3 regions of the Bradyrhizobium sp. Mp19 genome follow, and region 1 is predicted to be linked to each of the others. Evidence: predicted binding sites of a transcription regulator. Region 1 holds the regulator's gene; each other region holds the start of a gene.
What was found. The regulator LexA, encoded in region 1, represses DNA repair genes until DNA is damaged. The targets are predictions, from matches to a motif close to TGTTCNNNNTGTGTTCNG.
Positions count from the first base shown of each region.

Region 1 (5,569 bases):
GCCGGAGGAGATGATCGCGCTCGATGCCGCCTACCACCGCACCCTGGCGCACGACCTCGCCGCGCTGCGCACCCAGCCGCCGCAGCCGATGTCGGCGATGGACGGCTATGCGGTGCGCGCCGCCGATGCGGCTGATCTAAAGGCCCGGCTCAAGGTGATCGGCGAAGTCGCCGCCGGCCGGCCGTTCGAGCGGACGGTCGGCGCCGGCGAGGCGGTGCGGATCTTCACCGGCGGCGTGATCCCCAATGGCGCCGACGCGGTTATCATCCAGGAAGACACCGCCGTCGACGGCGACCACATCACGATCACGGAGGCCGCCAGCGTCGGGCGGCACATCCGCCCGGCCGGGGTCGACTTCCGTGCCGGCGAGGTGCTGCTCAGCGGCGGCAGCCGCCTGTCCGACCGCGCGCTGTCGCTGGCGGCCGCCATGAACTATCCGGAACTTGCGGTGCGCCGCCGCCCGAAGGTCGCGGTGCTGGCGACCGGCGACGAGCTGGTGATGCCGGGCTCGCAACCCGGCCCCGGCCAGATCGTCTATTCCAACGGCTACGCGCTGCGGGCGCTGGCGCGCGCCGAGGGCGCCGAGACCATCGACCTCGGCGTTGCCGCCGACACGGTGGAGGCGACCACGGCCGGCATTCGCCGGGCGCGCGAGGCCGGCGCCGACGTCCTCATCACGACAGGCGGCGCCTCGGTCGGCGACCACGATCTCGTCAAGCGGTCGCTGGAGGCCGAGGGCGTCGACATGACGTTCTGGCGGATTGCGATGCGGCCCGGCAAGCCGATGATGCATGGCCGGCTCGGCGCGATGCGGGTGATCGGCCTGCCCGGCAATCCGGTGTCGTCCTATGTCTGCGCCTTCCTGTTCCTGGTGCCGTTGATTCGGGCGCTGAACGGCCGGAAAGTGATCCATCATCGCCGCACGAGCGCCCTGCTCGGCCGCGACCTCGCCGCCAACGACCAGCGCGAGGACTATCTGCGTGCACGTCTCGAAGCGCGCGAGGACGGGACGCTGATCGCAATGCCGGTGACGCAGCAGGACTCGTCGCTGCTCGGGAATCTCGCTGCGGCACGGGCACTTCTCGTGCGTCCGCCGTTCGCGGCTGCGGCCGTCAAAGGCAGCGAATGCGAGATCCTGACACTGCCCGAATAGGGTTTTTGCGCCCCGCCGCTTGTGCGTTGCCTGATCCGTTCACCGGAAATTAAGTGGTTGCGGAACACATATCGAACATATAGTGTCCGTTCATGATTTGTTTCGAGTACTGGTGTCTACAATCGGGAAGCCGCGTGGAAGCAGGTGCAACGAGCACATGCTCCTGAGGTCAGGCCCCGCCTGCAGGCCCCACCAGAAGAGTCTCGGAATCGAACGACGCTATCAACCGGGGGAATACTCGAGATGCTCACGCGCAAACAGTACGAACTTCTGCGTTTCATCAATGAACGTCTGAAAGAGGCCGGCGTACCGCCCTCCTTCGACGAGATGAAGGATGCGCTCGACCTGCGCTCGAAGTCCGGTATCCACCGCCTGATCACTGCGCTGGAGGAGCGCGGCTTCATCCGCCGCCTGCCGAACCGCGCCCGCGCCATAGAGGTCATCAAGCTGCCCGAACTCTCGGCCGGCGGCGGCAACGGCCGCCGCGGCTTCACGCCCAGCGTCATCGAAGGCACCCTCGGCCGGCGCGCCAGCACGCCGCCGATCGCCGAGGACGACGGCAACCGTCCGGTCGCGGTCCCCGTGATGGGCCGGATCGCCGCCGGTACGCCGATCGAGGCGCTGCAGACCCGCAGCCACACCATCAGCGTGCCGCCCGACATGCTCGGCGCCGGCGAGCACTATGCACTCGAAGTGCGCGGCGACTCGATGGTCGATGCCGGCATCCTCGACGGCGACATGGCGCTGATCCAGCGCAACGACGTCGCCAATACCGGCGACATCGTGGTGGCGCTGATCGACGAGGAGGAAGCCACCCTGAAGCGCTTCCGCCGCCGCGGCGCATCGATCGCGCTCGAGCCGGCCAACACCGCCTATGAAGTGCGCATCCTGCCGCCGAACCGGGTCCGCATCCAGGGCAAGCTGATCGGCCTTTATCGCAAATACTGAATTGCAAATACTTGCGGCGGCCGGGAACGAGCAACACGTCGGATCGTTCCTTGCATGATAGTGTAGCGTACGGCCTGCCCGATGCGCTCCGATACCTCTCGCGCAGCGTCGCGTGTTTGTGATCGGAGGCGGTCTCGGACCAGTCGTACAATCGCCCAGAAACGAGCAGAAGCTCGTTCGCTATCGTCCACTCTGGTAGAGGCCCTAATGCCTCAAGGAGAGGCACGGGTCGCTACCTCGAAATGAGGAGCCATCCGATGTGTGACTATAGTCTGCACGCCGTGGCATCGCGCCCCGCCATTGTCGGAGAGACGCTGATCACGACGACGTTCCGCGGCACGTCGACCCGCGGCTTTGCTTCGGAGAACGATCCCACTGTCGCGGTCTGCATGCTGCCGGGCACCGAGCTCGCTTTCGCCGAGAACGTTCGCTACGACAGCCGCTGGATCTGGACCAAGACGCTGAACTATCGCGTCGGCGTGTTCAACGAAGTCGAGCCCGACGTGCCCGATCGGCATCATGATGCGGTCGAATTCCCCGACGGCAGCCATGTGCTGGTGACCCAGCTGGTCGAGGGACAGCGCGTCAGCGTGCTGCAATTGCCGGCGCTGCATCCGCCGGTCGAGCAGAAGCCGAAGGTTGTGGAGCGGCGGCCCTCCGCATTCGCAACGCTGTTCTTGGGTTGAGCGCATCGTCGCCGCGGAATGAGCTGTTCGGCGGCGGATGACCTAAGCAATTTCGGGCGACCCCGGACTCCCGCTTCCGGGGCGCAGGAGGAGGTTTGCGTCGGCCGGCGCCTTGGCGCATCATCGGGCACGGAGGACGTGCGCGGTGGTCGATAAGGTCACATGGCAAAAGGCTGGACGCGTCACGGAACCGGGCCGCTACATGTTCCGGTTCGGTTGGCTGACGGTGACGGCCGACGACCTGAAAGTCTGGGAGCAATTTCCCGAGGCTTCCTTTACCCTCGTCAAGAAGCCCGACGCCGGCCCCGATTCCGACGAATACCATCTCGGCCTGTTCGAGCTGCCGAGCGGCCCCTCACCGGACCACCGCTAATCATCGCCCTGCAGATCGGTCTCGGCCGGCGTCGCGTCCACGGCGGGCCGCGGCGCGGCGGCCGGCGCGCGCAGCGTCGTCTCGCTCTCGCCGTCGCCCGGAACCGCCGGCGACCACGGCCGGTCGATCCCGCCGGGCTTCACCGCATCGACGGCGTAGCCGTCGCTGATCCGTCGCAGCACCAGCGCGCCGTGGCGGCGCAGCCGCTCGGCATCGATTACCGATGCCCCGCAGCCCTGCGGCGCCGGCCGCGCCGTCACGATCAGGCCTGCGCGCTCGCAGTCGTCCGCCAGCGCCTCTGGCCGGGTCGCGAGTGCGACGAAGGCGCCGCCAGGTCCCCGGGTCACGCAGCCGCCGGCATCGCAGGAGACGCCCTCGCCGAGCGACGCATCGGTGGCGGTCCGCGCGTCGGCGTCCGCCGCCAACCACTCCTTGACCAGGAACGCATCCTTGGCGCTGTGCATCAAATGCAGCCGCCCGTCACCGCCACGCACCGCGACGTTGCGGCCGTCACCGGAGATCAGCACGTCCGGCTGCGGCACCCTGAGCGCCCAAACCGAGGCCATCACCAGCAGCACGGCGCCAGACCAACGCAGCGGCGTGCGCAGCAGCCCGAGCAGGATGATGCCGGCACTCGCTGCGATCAGCGGCCCGATGCCGAACGCCGCCATGCGGCCGACCGCGCCCGGGAGTGCGGCGACCCATTGCGTCACCAGGATCATCCAGTCGATGCCAAGGCCCATGATCGCCCAGAACACGCCGTCGAAGCCGAACGGCATGGCGAGGAGCCCCAGCAGGCCGGCCGGCATCACGACCGCCGACACGACAGGCATTGCCGCGAGGTTCGCGAGCAGCCCGTAGGGCGTCACGCGGTGGAAATGGAAGGCGGCGTAGGGCGTCGTCGCAAGCCCTGCCACCAGCGAGGCCAGCATCAGCATCGTGAGCTCACGTCCGCCCCACAGCGCGACGCGCGCGGTCGCCGAATGGTCGGGCGACGCGAATAGGTTCGGCAGCCCGATCTGCACCAGCGCCACCAGCCCGAGCGTCGCGGCAAACGACATCTGGAAACTGGGATGCACCAGCGCTTCCGGCGCGATCGCAAGCACGATCAGCGCCGCCACCGCCAGCGTACGGAAGGTGATCGCGCGGCGGTCGACGATCACGGCGAGCAGCACCACGGCGGTCATGAAGAACGACCGTTGCGTCGCGACCTCCGCGCCCGACAGCAACAGATAGAACGCCGCGGCGACCAGCGCTGCCGCCGCGGCCCATTTCTTGATCGGATGCCCCGCCGTCAGCGCCGGAAACAGCGCGAGCAGCGCGCGCACCGCGAAGAACACGACGCCGGCGACCACGGCCATATGGTAGCCGGAGATCGACAGCACATGGCCGAGCCCCGAGATGAACATCGCATCGTTGACCGGCGTCGAGATCGCATCGCGCCGGCCGGTGAGCAGCGCGGTTGCGATCGCGCGCTGGTCGCCGTCGAGCGTGGTGCGAATACGCGCGTCGATGGCGTCGCGCAGGCCTTGCATGAAGGCGGCGTAGCGCAGCGCAAAGCCGCCGGTCGCAGGCGGCTCCCTGGTCCTGACCGCGCCCATCACGAAGCCGGAGGCGCCGATGCCCTGGAAATACAGGTCGCGTCCGAAATCATAGGAGCCCGGGCGCTGCGGCCCGAGCGGCGGCAACAGCCGCGCCTTCAACTCAACGAAGCTGCCGACATCGGGCGCGGTGCCCTTCTTCACCGAGAGCCGGACACGATCGAGCTTCGTCATGTCGCGCGGGCTCTCCATCGAAACCACGCGCAGCACGAAACGATCGGTCTTCTCGCGGATGTCGCGCGTCTCGACGAAGCCGGTCAGCGCCACCGAGAACATCGGCCGCGCCAGCACCGTGTGAGCAACGCGCGCCGTCTTCCAGGTCGCCGTCGCAAAGCCTGCGGCCACCGCGGCCAGCATCGCGATGACGGGAAACACGCTGCGCCGCCGCAGCAGCAGCGCCAGCAGGCAGAGCAGGATTGCGACGGTGGCCGCGACCGACAGCACCGGCTCGTGCTCGGCCGCAAAATAGAAGGCGATGCCGGTGCCGAACGCCACCGGCACCCAGGGCAACAACCGGCCCGCCCCCGCTTCCGCGCGCGCCCATTGCCGCGATGTCTCGACGAAAGGCTTCCAGATGCTGACGCGCGTCGGGAGATAGCCGCCGACCGGCGCAACTGCGCGCGGCGGCCACGTCCCCGCGTAGCCGCGTTTGCCGCCCGGCGTCGTGCCTTGCTCCGCCATTCCGCTTGCGATCCCTGCCGGGCGGCAGGCTAGCGGATGGCCCCGTCACCCGACTAGCGGAACGGATGCAGAATACCGCCCCGGCAACGCCCGGGTAGCTGGATCGTCCTGCGCCTCGCCGACCTGG
Region 1 covers NZ_JASAUT010000053.1:48,316-53,884, reverse strand. The annotation lists gene glp (gephyrin-like molybdotransferase Glp) at 1-1,153, shown strand, start outside; gene lexA (transcriptional repressor LexA) at 1,397-2,101, shown strand; gene QJT82_RS36170 (hypothetical protein) at 2,359-2,787, shown strand; gene QJT82_RS36165 (hypothetical protein) at 2,933-3,160, shown strand; gene QJT82_RS36160 (ComEC/Rec2 family competence protein) at 3,157-5,442, opposite strand.

Region 2 (5,569 bases), on a different contig from region 1:
CATGGCGCAAAGACGTCGCCGAGCACGCGCTTTGCGTCGTCGATCCCGAATTCACCGGCCTGCTGCATGACGTCCCGTTTCCTCCGCTGATGGTTTTGCCATTTATCGCCTAGTTGCGCGTGACATGCACTGCCGGCGTGTTGCCCGCATTCCACTTGCCGTCGATCGCCCGTTCGATCTGGGCGGCGAGTTGTAGCAACAGCCCGTCACTCGCTTGCTTTCCGATCGCCTGGATGCCGAGCGGCAGGCCGTGCTCGTTGGCCGCGAGCGGCAGCGAGATCGCGGGGATGCCGCAGAGATTGGCGAGCGGCGTGAAGGCGAAGTTGCGCCAGAGATTGCCGAACCAGTCCAGCACCGACGGATTGTCCGAGATGGTGAGATACTCCGTGGTGCCGACCTTCGGCGTCGGCAGCGCCGTGATCGGCGTCAGGATGATGTCCCAGTCCTCGAAGAAGGCGCCGAAGCCGCGCGAGGTGGTGTTGAAGACGGCCTGCATGCGGGCGCGATCGGCGAAGCTGAAGTCGCGGCCGTGCTCCCAGATGCGGATATTGATCGGCTCGATCAGCTCCGCCGGCGGCCGCTCGAGGCCGCGCGCGGCGAGCATGTTGCCGATCACGACGGCGAAATTGCTGATGTAGCAGGTGGTCTGCGCCGCGAAGGCTTCCCGATAGTCGATCGACGGCAGTGCGTGATCGACCTGATGGCCGAGGCCTTCGAGGAAACGTCCGACCCGCTCGAGCTCGGCTGTGATGTGCGGCGTCGCGCGATAGTCGCCCCATGTGTGCGACAGCGCGATTCTGAGCCGGCCGGGATCACGCGCGATCATCGCGGCATATGGCTCGGGCGAGGTCCAGAACGGCATGAACTCGCCGGGCGCAGGTCCCCGGCAGGCATCGACGAAGCCAGCGGTGTCGCGCACCGTGCGCGACTGGCAGCCCTGGATCGAGACCAGCCCGGTGAGATCGGACAGATGCGGCGCGAGTGAGAACACGCCGCGCGAGACTTTCAGGCCGATATTGCCGTTGACCCCGGCGGGAATCCGGATCGAGCCGCCGCCGTCGGTCGCATGCGCGATCGGCACGGCACCGGCGGCGACCATCGCCGCGCTGCCGGCCGACGAGCCGCAGGTGGTGTAGTCGGTGTTCCAGGGATTGCGCGTGACATAGACCGCGGGATTTTCCGCCGAGCTGCAGACCCCGAACTCCGGCGTCGTGGTGCGGCCGATCAAATTGAGGCCGGCCTTGCGCATCTTCGCGGTCAGGAAGGTATCCGCCGCGGCGCGATTGCCGCGCATCATCAGCGAGCCCATCTCCTGCAGCCGGCCCTTCAGCGTCGGGCCGAGGTCCTTCATCAGGAAGGGCAGGCCGGCGAACGGGCCGTCGAGGTCGGCGCCGTCGCGCGCGGGGTCGGCGATCACATCGTCGAACAGCTCGACGACGCCGGAGAGCGCGGGATCGACCTTGGCGACGGCGCTGGCTGCCTGCGACGCCAGCTCACGGGGCGTCAGCTCGCCGGCCCGGACGCGCCCTGCGAGCGCCGTCCCGTCATGCTGCGTCCACTCGTCCCAGCTCATCGCCAAAGTCATTTGATCGATTCCTTTTCTGCTTTGTTGCGCAGTGTAATTTGCGCGGACGCCCGGTCAAACCGACGCGCGCTGCGCTGCGTTCCGATGCGCGCTTGCGCTGCGCTCCGACGCGCACTGCGCTGCGCTGCAAGCGCCGTGCCCGGCTTGAAAATGCCCCAGTTTCGGCGCTCAGTCGCCTCCTCGCGAGTGGTGGGGGCGTACATGTTCCGCAAATTGGTGGTGCTCGGCGGCGTGGTTGCGATCGGGCTTGCGCTCAGCGGTTGCACGCGCTGCGGTCCGGTCTGGGACGGCTGGATGCAGTCGCCGAAATCCTGCAAGTCAGACCATCTCTAGTGTGCTGAATGCGAAGTTCGTGCGATTTCGCGGCAGCCACTTTCACGAACTTCGCATTCATAAAGCACACTAGAATCATAAGTTTGCTAGTGTCCTTATCGAATCCGAAGTTCGCTCCGAAGGTGCGGCAAATGATGCGAACTTCGGATTCGGGACACTAGGGCCGGGGCAGGCGCGCTTGGCCAGACACGCTTGGCGACGGCTTTCTTGCGGTGATATACCGGCGACGAAAATGCAAGGAGCGTACTCATGAGAGTTTTGTGCGCAGTCGCGGTTGCGGTGCTGCTGTCGGCGCCGGCCTATGCGCAGATGCCGAACGTCAACCTGATGCCTGAGGTCAAGACCAGGACCCAGGAGGAGAAGGAGCAGGACGCGGTCAGGGACAAGGCCTACAAGGACTCGCTCAGCAAGATTCCCGATGCCAAGGGATCGTCCGATCCCTGGGGCGTCGTGCGCAGCGATCCGCCGAAGGCGGCCGCCCATCCCGCCAAGCCGAAGACCAAGACCGGAAGTTCGGCGCAGCCCGGAAGCGCCGCGCCGCGTAGCCAGTAACGCCCGTTCGGGGCGACGTCATCCGTCTCCCGCAGACTCGGATTCTCCTGCCGCCGCCCCTATATTGGGGTGTCGTCAGTTGGTCCGGAGTTGCGGCATGGTGTCTCGTCCGCGCGATCTCGCCAGCCGGATGGCCGAGCGGCGAAAGCCGGACGACGGCTATCTGCGCGAGACCTTCAGCCTGCCACGCGATCAGGCCCGCGTGAGGGCGCGCGACTTTCTCAAGCGCTACCCGAAGGCGGCCTATATGAGCGCCGTCGAGAGCTGGCGCGAGCTCCCCGGCGGCGACATCGAGTTCACGATGCGGCGGCTGGCAAGCGCGGATTGAAGCGTTTTCGAGCGAAGCGCGAGGGCCGGCCGGTCAGGGCACCGGGGCGTGCACGATAGGCCGTGCCTCAGTCCCCATTGCTGCCGCGGGTCCGTTCCCGCTCCAGATTGTTCAGCTCGCGATCGATCCGCAGTTGCACGCGGCGGATCGCCAGAAGATCGAGCTTTGCTTCGGTCTTGCCCGTGAAGACGCGATCGCCGATCTGGAAGCGCCATTTCCAGACGCCAGCCATCAGCTGAGTGACGCTGAACTCGATGCCCCTGTGGATCATCTGTAACGGTTCCGCGAATGAAGGGCGGTCGTCGATCTTTAAACCATTGGTTGTAGTAATAGTTGGCACCCGTAAAAAGGTCGTGTGAAAGGCCGCGCCCGTTCGAGCCGTCGTTGTGGATTCCGGAAAGGATTCGTCCGCCGGCAGCGTCGCCAGGGAACCGTCGCCAGCCGTGTTGCCTGTCCAGCGCCGCGCAATTCGCGTTGGTTGAGCAGGCCAATGTTACGAACACTGGCGGAACCCGAGTCTTCCCGTCGAACGCTACGGAGTTTTTCCAGGGCTCAGGAGGGGTACGAAGGTAGTATGCAGATTGTGCCAACCGTTATCTGACGCGGTCGAGCCTGTCCGGTTAACTTGTTGATTATCAGGGGAACTTCGGGCGCAAGACGCAGTACGGCCCGGAACTTTGTTCTTGGCCGGAGAACTACGGAATTTTAAACGGCCCCAACAGGGGGCCGCCAACCCGTCCCGGAGGCGGGTTTTCCTCCAGCAGTCGGGGGGCTACCTGTCTGGCTGGGGGCCCCCAAATAAGGGCACTGCCGGGCCGATTGTTCCAGTAAATATTCCGCGAGAACAGATCGCGACCCGCAGGAAGTCATGGGGCCAGAACATCTGAGAGCCTCCTCAGTAGTCCTACCGAGAACATCGGCTAACCCTTGGTTGCGGCGGGGTTAAACCCAAACCAGGCCGCTCCAAAAATCAAAGCAGGCCATTGTGGATGGAAACGGGCCGGCACCTCCTGGCCTGAAAGAACATATTGCGAACATAGAACAAACGTGGTACGAAGTTCCAATCAACAACGCATTCTACCCGATCTCATCGCCCGTTTTTCCCGCTAGCGAATCCCCGCCATAAGGAGCACATCCCAAATGTCCGCCACCGCACTGCGTATCGTCGAAGGATCCTCCATGGATAAGTCCAAGGCCCTCTCAGCCGCGCTCTCCCAGATCGAGCGCCAGTTCGGCAAGGGCTCGGTGATGAAGCTCGGCAAGAACGACCGGTCGATGGATGTCGAGACGGTGTCGTCGGGGTCGCTCGGGCTCGATATCGCGCTCGGCGTCGGCGGCCTGCCGAAGGGACGCGTCGTCGAAATCTACGGGCCGGAATCCTCGGGCAAGACCACGCTGGCGCTGCACACCGTGGCGGAAGGCCAGAAGAAGGGCGGCATTTGCGCCTTCATCGACGCTGAACACGCGCTCGACCCGGTCTATGCGCGCAAGCTCGGCGTCAACATCGACGAGCTCTTGATCTCGCAGCCGGACACCGGCGAGCAGGCGCTGGAGATCTGCGACACGCTGGTGCGCTCCGGCGCGGTCGACGTGCTGGTGGTCGATTCGGTTGCGGCGCTGGTGCCGAAGGCCGAGCTCGAGGGCGAAATGGGCGATGCGCTGCCGGGCCTGCAGGCGCGCCTGATGAGCCAGGCGCTGCGCAAGCTCACCGCCTCGATCAACAAGTCCCACACCATGGTGATCTTCATCAACCAGATCCGCATGAAGATCGGCGTGATGTACGGCTCGCCGGAGACCACCACCGGCGGCAACGCGCTGAAATTCTACGCCTCGGTCCGCCTCGACATCCGCCGCATCGGTGCGATCAAGGAGCGCGACGAGGTGGTCGGCAACACCACCCGCGTCAAGGTGGTGAAGAACAAGCTGGCGCCGCCCTTCAAGCAGGTCGAGTTCGACATCATGTACGGCGAGGGCGTCTCCAAGATGGGCGAGATCCTCGACCTCGGCGTCAAGGCCGGCATCGTCGAGAAGTCGGGCGCCTGGTTCTCCTATGACAGCCAGCGGCTCGGTCAGGGCCGCGAGAATTCCAAGGCATTCCTGAAGTCGAATCCCGACATCACCGCCAAGATCGAAGCCGCGATCCGGCAAAACTCCGGCCTGATTTCCGAGCAGATCCTCGCCGGCACGCCCGAGCGCGACGCCGAAGGCGAGGAGCCTGCCGACGAGTAAGCCGCAAGGCTCAATCATTTCGCTGGAAGCGGGCGCTGAGGACGTTGAGTTGCCGACGTCTTCGGCGCCCGTTTCGCTTTGTGCCTGGCGTCGAGAGAGTTGAGCGGATGAAACGCCTGATCCTGACCAGCCCGTCCGGCCTTAGCCTCGCGCGTTCGGGGCTCACCGAGATCGCTATTACATCCGGCTTTCGGTTTGTTGGTGGACCGCTGCCGCCGCCAGGAGAGCTTGAGGCTTACTTCGGATTACGGTCGGACCAGGATTCAGTCGGACATTGGTCGCACTGGAGCTCACAGAGCCAGTGGCCTCAGGATGCCCGTGCGCGCCGGCATCTCGCACTGATCGAATTCTGCGAACCTTACGAGATTATCGAGCTTTGGTTCGATCCGAACCCAATGGATCAATTGCAGCTGATTTGGTTGCTCGATCATTTCCGGGCCTACCCGGCGATGGCGGCCAAGCTGAAATTGCGCCTGGTCGCGTTCGATCTGTCGATGATGCACGAGACATGGCGCGGATGGAACGAGGTGCCGCTGATCAAC
Region 2 covers NZ_JASAUT010000020.1:62,183-67,751, forward strand. The annotation lists gene QJT82_RS22030 (PaaI family thioesterase) at 1-68, opposite strand, end outside; gene QJT82_RS22035 (amidase) at 110-1,585, opposite strand; gene QJT82_RS22040 (hypothetical protein) at 1,787-1,918, shown strand; gene QJT82_RS22045 (hypothetical protein) at 2,168-2,470, shown strand; gene QJT82_RS22050 (hypothetical protein) at 2,568-2,798, shown strand; gene QJT82_RS22055 (hypothetical protein) at 2,866-3,069, opposite strand; gene recA (recombinase RecA) at 3,939-5,027, shown strand; gene QJT82_RS22065 (hypothetical protein) at 5,135-5,569, shown strand, end outside.
Region 2: a site for LexA is predicted at 3,818-3,835, ahead of recA (recombinase RecA). Genes of this name have one in related genera too.

Region 3 (5,569 bases), on a different contig from region 1:
ACCTGCTCGGCATCATTCCGCGCGTGAACCGGCTGCAGCAGCAGGCCGGCAGCAAGGCCGAGGCCAACGCGCTGCAGGTCAAGGTCGAGCTGCAGGCCGATTGCCTCTCCGGCGTCTGGGTCAATCGCGAGGAGAAGAAGCGGCCGGGCTTCCTCGAGGCCGGCGATATCGACGCCGCGCTGACCACCGCGAACGCGATCGGCGACGACACGCTGCAGCGGCAGGCAACGGGCAGGGTGGTGCCTGATTCCTTCACCCACGGCTCCGCCGCGCAGCGCAAGGAGTGGTTCATGAGGGGCTACCAGCAGGGCACAGTGCAGGCCTGCAACACGTTCGGCGGTAGCTTGTAGCTCTAGACCGCGTCATCCCCGGATGAGCGCATTCGCGCTCACTCGGGAGGTGCTCGCCTCTTCGGCGAGCCTCGAAGGATGAAGCGCCCGTGGCCCATCCTTCGAGGCTCGCCCAGCGGTGCAAGTCCACCGCAAGGCGGGCACCTCAGGATGACGTCAGCGGGATGGGAAAGAGGTGTAGATGTCCTCACTCGACGAATCCAAATCATTCATCCCGCTCAACATCGCGGTGCTGACGATTTCCGACACCCGCTCGCTGGCGGATGACAAGTCGGGCACCACGCTGGCCGACCGTCTCACCGCGGCCGGCCACAAGCTCGCGGCGCGGGAGATCGTCACCGACGATGTCGAGGCGATCAGGGCCGTGATCCGGCGCTGGATCGCCGATCCTGCCGTCGATGCCGTCATCACCACCGGCGGCACCGGCTTCACCGGCCGCGACGTGACGCCGGAGGCGGTCGAGCCGCTGTTCGAGAAGCGGATGGACGGCTTTTCGATCGCCTTCCACATGCTGAGCCACGCCAAGATCGGGGCGTCGACGATCCAGAGCCGCGCCACCGCCGGCGTTGCGGGCGCGACCTTCATCTTCTGCCTGCCCGGTTCGCCCGGCGCCTGCCGCGACGGCTGGGACGGCATTTTGGCCGCGCAGCTCGACTACCGCACGCGCCCCTGCAATTTCGTCGAGATCATGCCGCGGCTGGATGAACATCTGCGCCGCCCGAAGGCGAAGGGCGCGAGCGCGTAGCAGCCGTCATTCCCCGATGCGCAATTGCGCATCTGAGGGCATCGCGCAGCGATGAGCCCGGAATCTCAAGGGTGAGCTGCCGTAGCCCGGATGGAGCGGAGCGAAATCCGGGGCAGTCTCTTCCGCGGCCGCATCGTTCCCGGATTGCGCTGCGCTCCATCCGGGCTACGCAGTCCAGACTTCTCGGCGCTGCGGCTTTACAACTCCAGCTCCCAGGTCTCGCCGACCAGGTCGACCCCAAAGCTGTGATGCTTCTCTTCTTTCACCCGCTGAAAACCGGCGCGGGCGTAGATGCCGCGCGCGGCGACCAGGATGCTCTGGGTCCACAGCGTCATCTTTTTGTAGCCCTTCTCGCGCGCGGCGCGGATGCATTGCTCGACCAGGGCGCGGCCGACGCCGAGCCCGCGCGCCTTCTCCTCCACCAGCAGCAGGCGCAGCTTGGCGACCCCGTCGCCGCCGTCGACCAGGAAGATCGAGCCGACCGGCTCGCCGTCGACCTCCGCGATCCAGCAATGCTCGCGGGCGGGATCGAACGATCGCAGAAACTGCGCGCAGATCTCGGCCACCAACGCCTCGTAGCTGATGTCCCAGCCATATTCCTCCGCGTAGGCTTGTCCCTGCCGCGAGACGACCCAGCCCATGTCGCCGACGCGATGGCTGCGCAGCAGGAAGCCGACCGGTTTCCCGGCGGGCGGCTCCAGCGATAGCTCGATCGTGCTCATGGCGCGCACCACCGCGGCGCGACGGTCGCTGTCCATCTGCTTCAATAGCGCCCCGACCTCGCTGCGCGAGCGGCGGTCGAGATCGGCGGCAGCAGTGCGGCCCTTGGCGGTGAGGGCCACCTCGTTGACGCGCTTGTCGGCCTTCGAGGGCTTGCGTGTCACGATCTGGCGCTTTTGCAGCGCCGCCAGCGTGCGGCTGACGAAGCCGGCATCTAGGTCGAGATCGCGCACCAGATCGGTCGCGGTGCAATTTTCGCGTTGCGCGAGCTCGTAGATGATCCGCGCTTCCTGCAACGTGAATGGCGAGTGCAGCAGCTTCGGCTCGATGATGCCGAGCTTGCGGGTATAGAACCGGCTGAAGCCGCGGATCGCGGCGACTTGGCTCTCGAGGGCGGTGTCATGGGAATTTGATTTCATCAAGTATATTATTTGACGGAATCAAATAATCCGCAAGCGCTTTATTCAGGCCACCATGATCCGGCTGCGCAGCATGGTGCGGGAGGAGCGGCCAAGCCGGCGCAGCAGGCGCGCCTCGGAGCGGCGGGCATCGGGCCGGTAGCCGCCGATCCGCTCGTAATGTTCGCGCGCGATCAAAAGGCCTTGTTCGGCCGAAGGCCCGGTGATCATCCGGGCGACGAATTTGAGGCCGTCGCGCAGGCCGGGGTCGGTGTAGGGCGCGCGGGCGTAGCGGAAGATGCCGGCGCGGTCCTTGCCGCTGGCCGCCACCATCTGGATGAACTGGGTGGATTCCTCGATCCAGCCGGCATCGAGCACCGCGCCCGGATGCAGGAACATCAGCCAAGGCGACCGCGCCTGCCGCGCGCCTGCCGCAAGCGCTGCGGCGCGCGTGCCCTCGAAGCGCAGGAAGCGGCAGCCGGCGACGTCGGCGACGCGCTCCATCACATCGCTGTTGCTGCGGTCGACCAGCAGCACTTCGCGGATGACACCCGCGGCCGCGCCCGGCACCAGCGCCGCCAGGGTTGCGACCGCGGTGCGCTCGACGCCGTCGGTTGGAATGATCACGCTCAGCATGATTTTGAGGCTTCGATGGCTCAAACGATGGACAAACTCCGGCCGTGTTATCACCTTGTCATATTCAAAGCAGCCTGTTCGCCTGCAGAATTTTGTAGCAAGGTTCTGTGGAATTTCTCCGTTCATGTTCTTGATTTGTTCTCGTGCTGTGTTAGCTTCAGAACATGAGCCGAGCATCCTCTCATGCCCTCAAGCACCCGCCGGTAACGGCGCCCTCCGATAACCCGGCGGGTGCACCTTCCCCTTTTCCCGAGCTTGCGGTCGCGATCGAGCGCGAGCGGCGGCGCGGCCGCGGCGCGCAGTCCAACGCCAGCGGCCGCTACGAGGCCGGGGCCCGCGTCGCCTTCGACGACGGCTGGCAGAGCCTCGAAGATTTGCCGCCGTTCACGACCAGCGTGGCGCTCGACACCTCGCGCAAGGTGATCACCCGCAACGACTCGCCCGACATCGGCTTCGACCGATCGATCAATCCCTATCGCGGCTGCGAGCACGGCTGCGTCTATTGCTTCGCGCGGCCGACCCACGCCTATCTCGGCCTGTCGCCGGGGCTGGACTTCGAATCGAAGCTGTTCGCCAAGCCGGATGCACCCGCGCTGCTCGAGAAGGAACTGGCGGCGCCGGACTACGAGGCGCGGATGATCGCGATCGGCACCAACACCGATCCCTATCAGCCGATCGAACGCGACCGGAAGATCATGCGCAGCATCCTCGAGGTGCTCGAGCGCGCCGGCCATCCCGTCGGCATCGTCACCAAGTCGGCGCTGGTGACCCGCGACATCGACATCCTGGCGCGGATGGCCAAGCGCAATCTCGCCAAGGTCGCGCTCTCGGTGACGACGCTCGACCCGAAGCTCGCCCGCACCATGGAGCCGCGGGCGTCGACCCCGCCGAAGCGGCTCGAGGCGATCAAGCGGCTCGCCGACGCCGGCATCCCGACCACGGTGATGGTCGCCCCCGTGATCCCGGCGCTGAACGACTCCGAGATCGAGCGCATCCTCGATGCCGCCGCGCATGCCGGCGCCAGGGAGGCGAGCTACGTGCTGCTGCGCCTGCCGCTCGAGGTGCGCGATCTGTTCCGCGAATGGCTGATGGCGAATTATCCCGACCGCTACCGTCACGTCTTCACGCTGATCCGCGACATGCGCGGCGGCCGCGACTACGACTCGCAATGGGGCACCAGGATGAAGGGCACCGGCCCGATGGCCTGGATGATCGGCCGCCGCTTCGAGATCGCCTGCGAAAAGCTCGGCCTCAACAAGCGGCGGACCAAGCTGACCACCGATCACTTCGCCAAGCCGAAGCGCAGCGGACAGCAACTCAGTCTATTCTAGGTGAGGGTGTAGCCCGGATGGAGGGCAGCGAAATCCGGGGCTCGTCGACCCCTGGCCAAAGATTTCCCGGATTTCGCTTCGCTCCATCCGAGCTACGAACATAACAATGAGTGAGTGCAAGAATGAGTAACACCCCGACCGCACGCTTAACCGTCCTCACGCTCGGCGTCAGCGACATGCGCGCCAGCATCGCCTTTTATGAATCGCTCGGCTTCACCAGGAAGATGCGCGCGACCGGCGAGGAGGTTGCCTTCTTCGAGACCGGCGGCACCGTGCTCGGCCTGTTCCCGTGGCATCTGCTCGCCGCCGATGCGGGGCTGCCGGATCAGCCGCGGCCGTCAGCGTTCCGCGGCGTCGCGATCGCCTGGAACTGCAACGACGACGCCGAGGTCGATCGCGTGATGGCGTTCGCGCTGTCGAAAGGCGCCAGGCTGCTGAAGCCCGCGCAGCCCACCAGCTATGGCGGCTATTGCGGCTATTTCGGCGATCCCGACGGCCACGCCTGGGAAGTGGTGCGCGCGCCGGGCTTTGAGGTTCGCGACGACCGCCGGGTGTCAATTCCCGATTAGAGCGGCGAATTGAATAGCGGGGAAGGGCGCCAGGTTCCCGGTTGCGCCGCGGGCCGGGCTTGATCACGATCCCCGCATGATTCGGGACAAGTCCAACAGCACGGTTAAGACCGCGTCGAAGAAGAAACCGGCCGAGCCGCCCAAGCCGGACAAGCGCGTCATCGTGGTGACGCGGCCGAGCTTTCGGCGCGAGCGCGCGCTGATCAAGCGCGGCGTCTGGCCGGTCGCCGGCTGCGACGAGGCCGGGCGCGGGCCGCTGGCGGGTCCCGTGGTCGCCGCCGCCGTGGTGCTGGACCCAAATCGGATTCCCAAGGGCCTCGATGATTCGAAGCGGCTGACCGTCGAGCGCCGCGAGGAACTGTTCGAGGAGATCTGCGCCACATCGGCGTTCTCGGTCGCGGTGGCGTCGCGGGCGCGGATCGATCGCGACAACATCCTGCGCGCCTCGCTGTGGGCGCTCGCGCGCGCCGTGCATGCGCTGCCGGAAATGCCGAAGCACGTCTTCGTCGACGGCCGCGACAAGCTCGCCACGCCCTGCGACTGCGACGCCGTGATCGGCGGCGACGGCATCGTGGCCTCGATCGCGGCGGCCTCGATCATCGCCAAGGTGACGCGCGATCGCCTGATGTGCGCGCTGGCGCTGGATTGTCCCGGTTACGGCTTCGAGCAGCACAAGGGCTATGCGGTCCCCGAGCACCTCGAGGCGCTCGACCGGCTCGGCCCCAGCAGCCATCACCGCACCTTCTTCGCGCCCGTCGTCGCCGCGCGGCTGAAGCATTTCCCGGTCCCGGCGGAGCCGGATCTGTTCACGATCGACGCC
Region 3 covers NZ_JASAUT010000039.1:7,428-12,996, forward strand. The annotation lists gene QJT82_RS31770 (neutral zinc metallopeptidase) at 1-350, shown strand, start outside; gene moaB (molybdenum cofactor biosynthesis protein B) at 532-1,095, shown strand; gene QJT82_RS31780 (helix-turn-helix domain-containing GNAT family N-acetyltransferase) at 1,293-2,234, opposite strand; gene QJT82_RS31785 (glycosyl transferase) at 2,280-2,849, opposite strand; gene QJT82_RS31790 (PA0069 family radical SAM protein) at 3,014-4,180, shown strand; gene QJT82_RS31795 (VOC family protein) at 4,303-4,749, shown strand; gene QJT82_RS31800 (ribonuclease HII) at 4,826-5,569, shown strand, end outside.
Region 3: a site for LexA is predicted at 2,975-2,992, ahead of QJT82_RS31790 (PA0069 family radical SAM protein). Genes of this name have one in related genera too.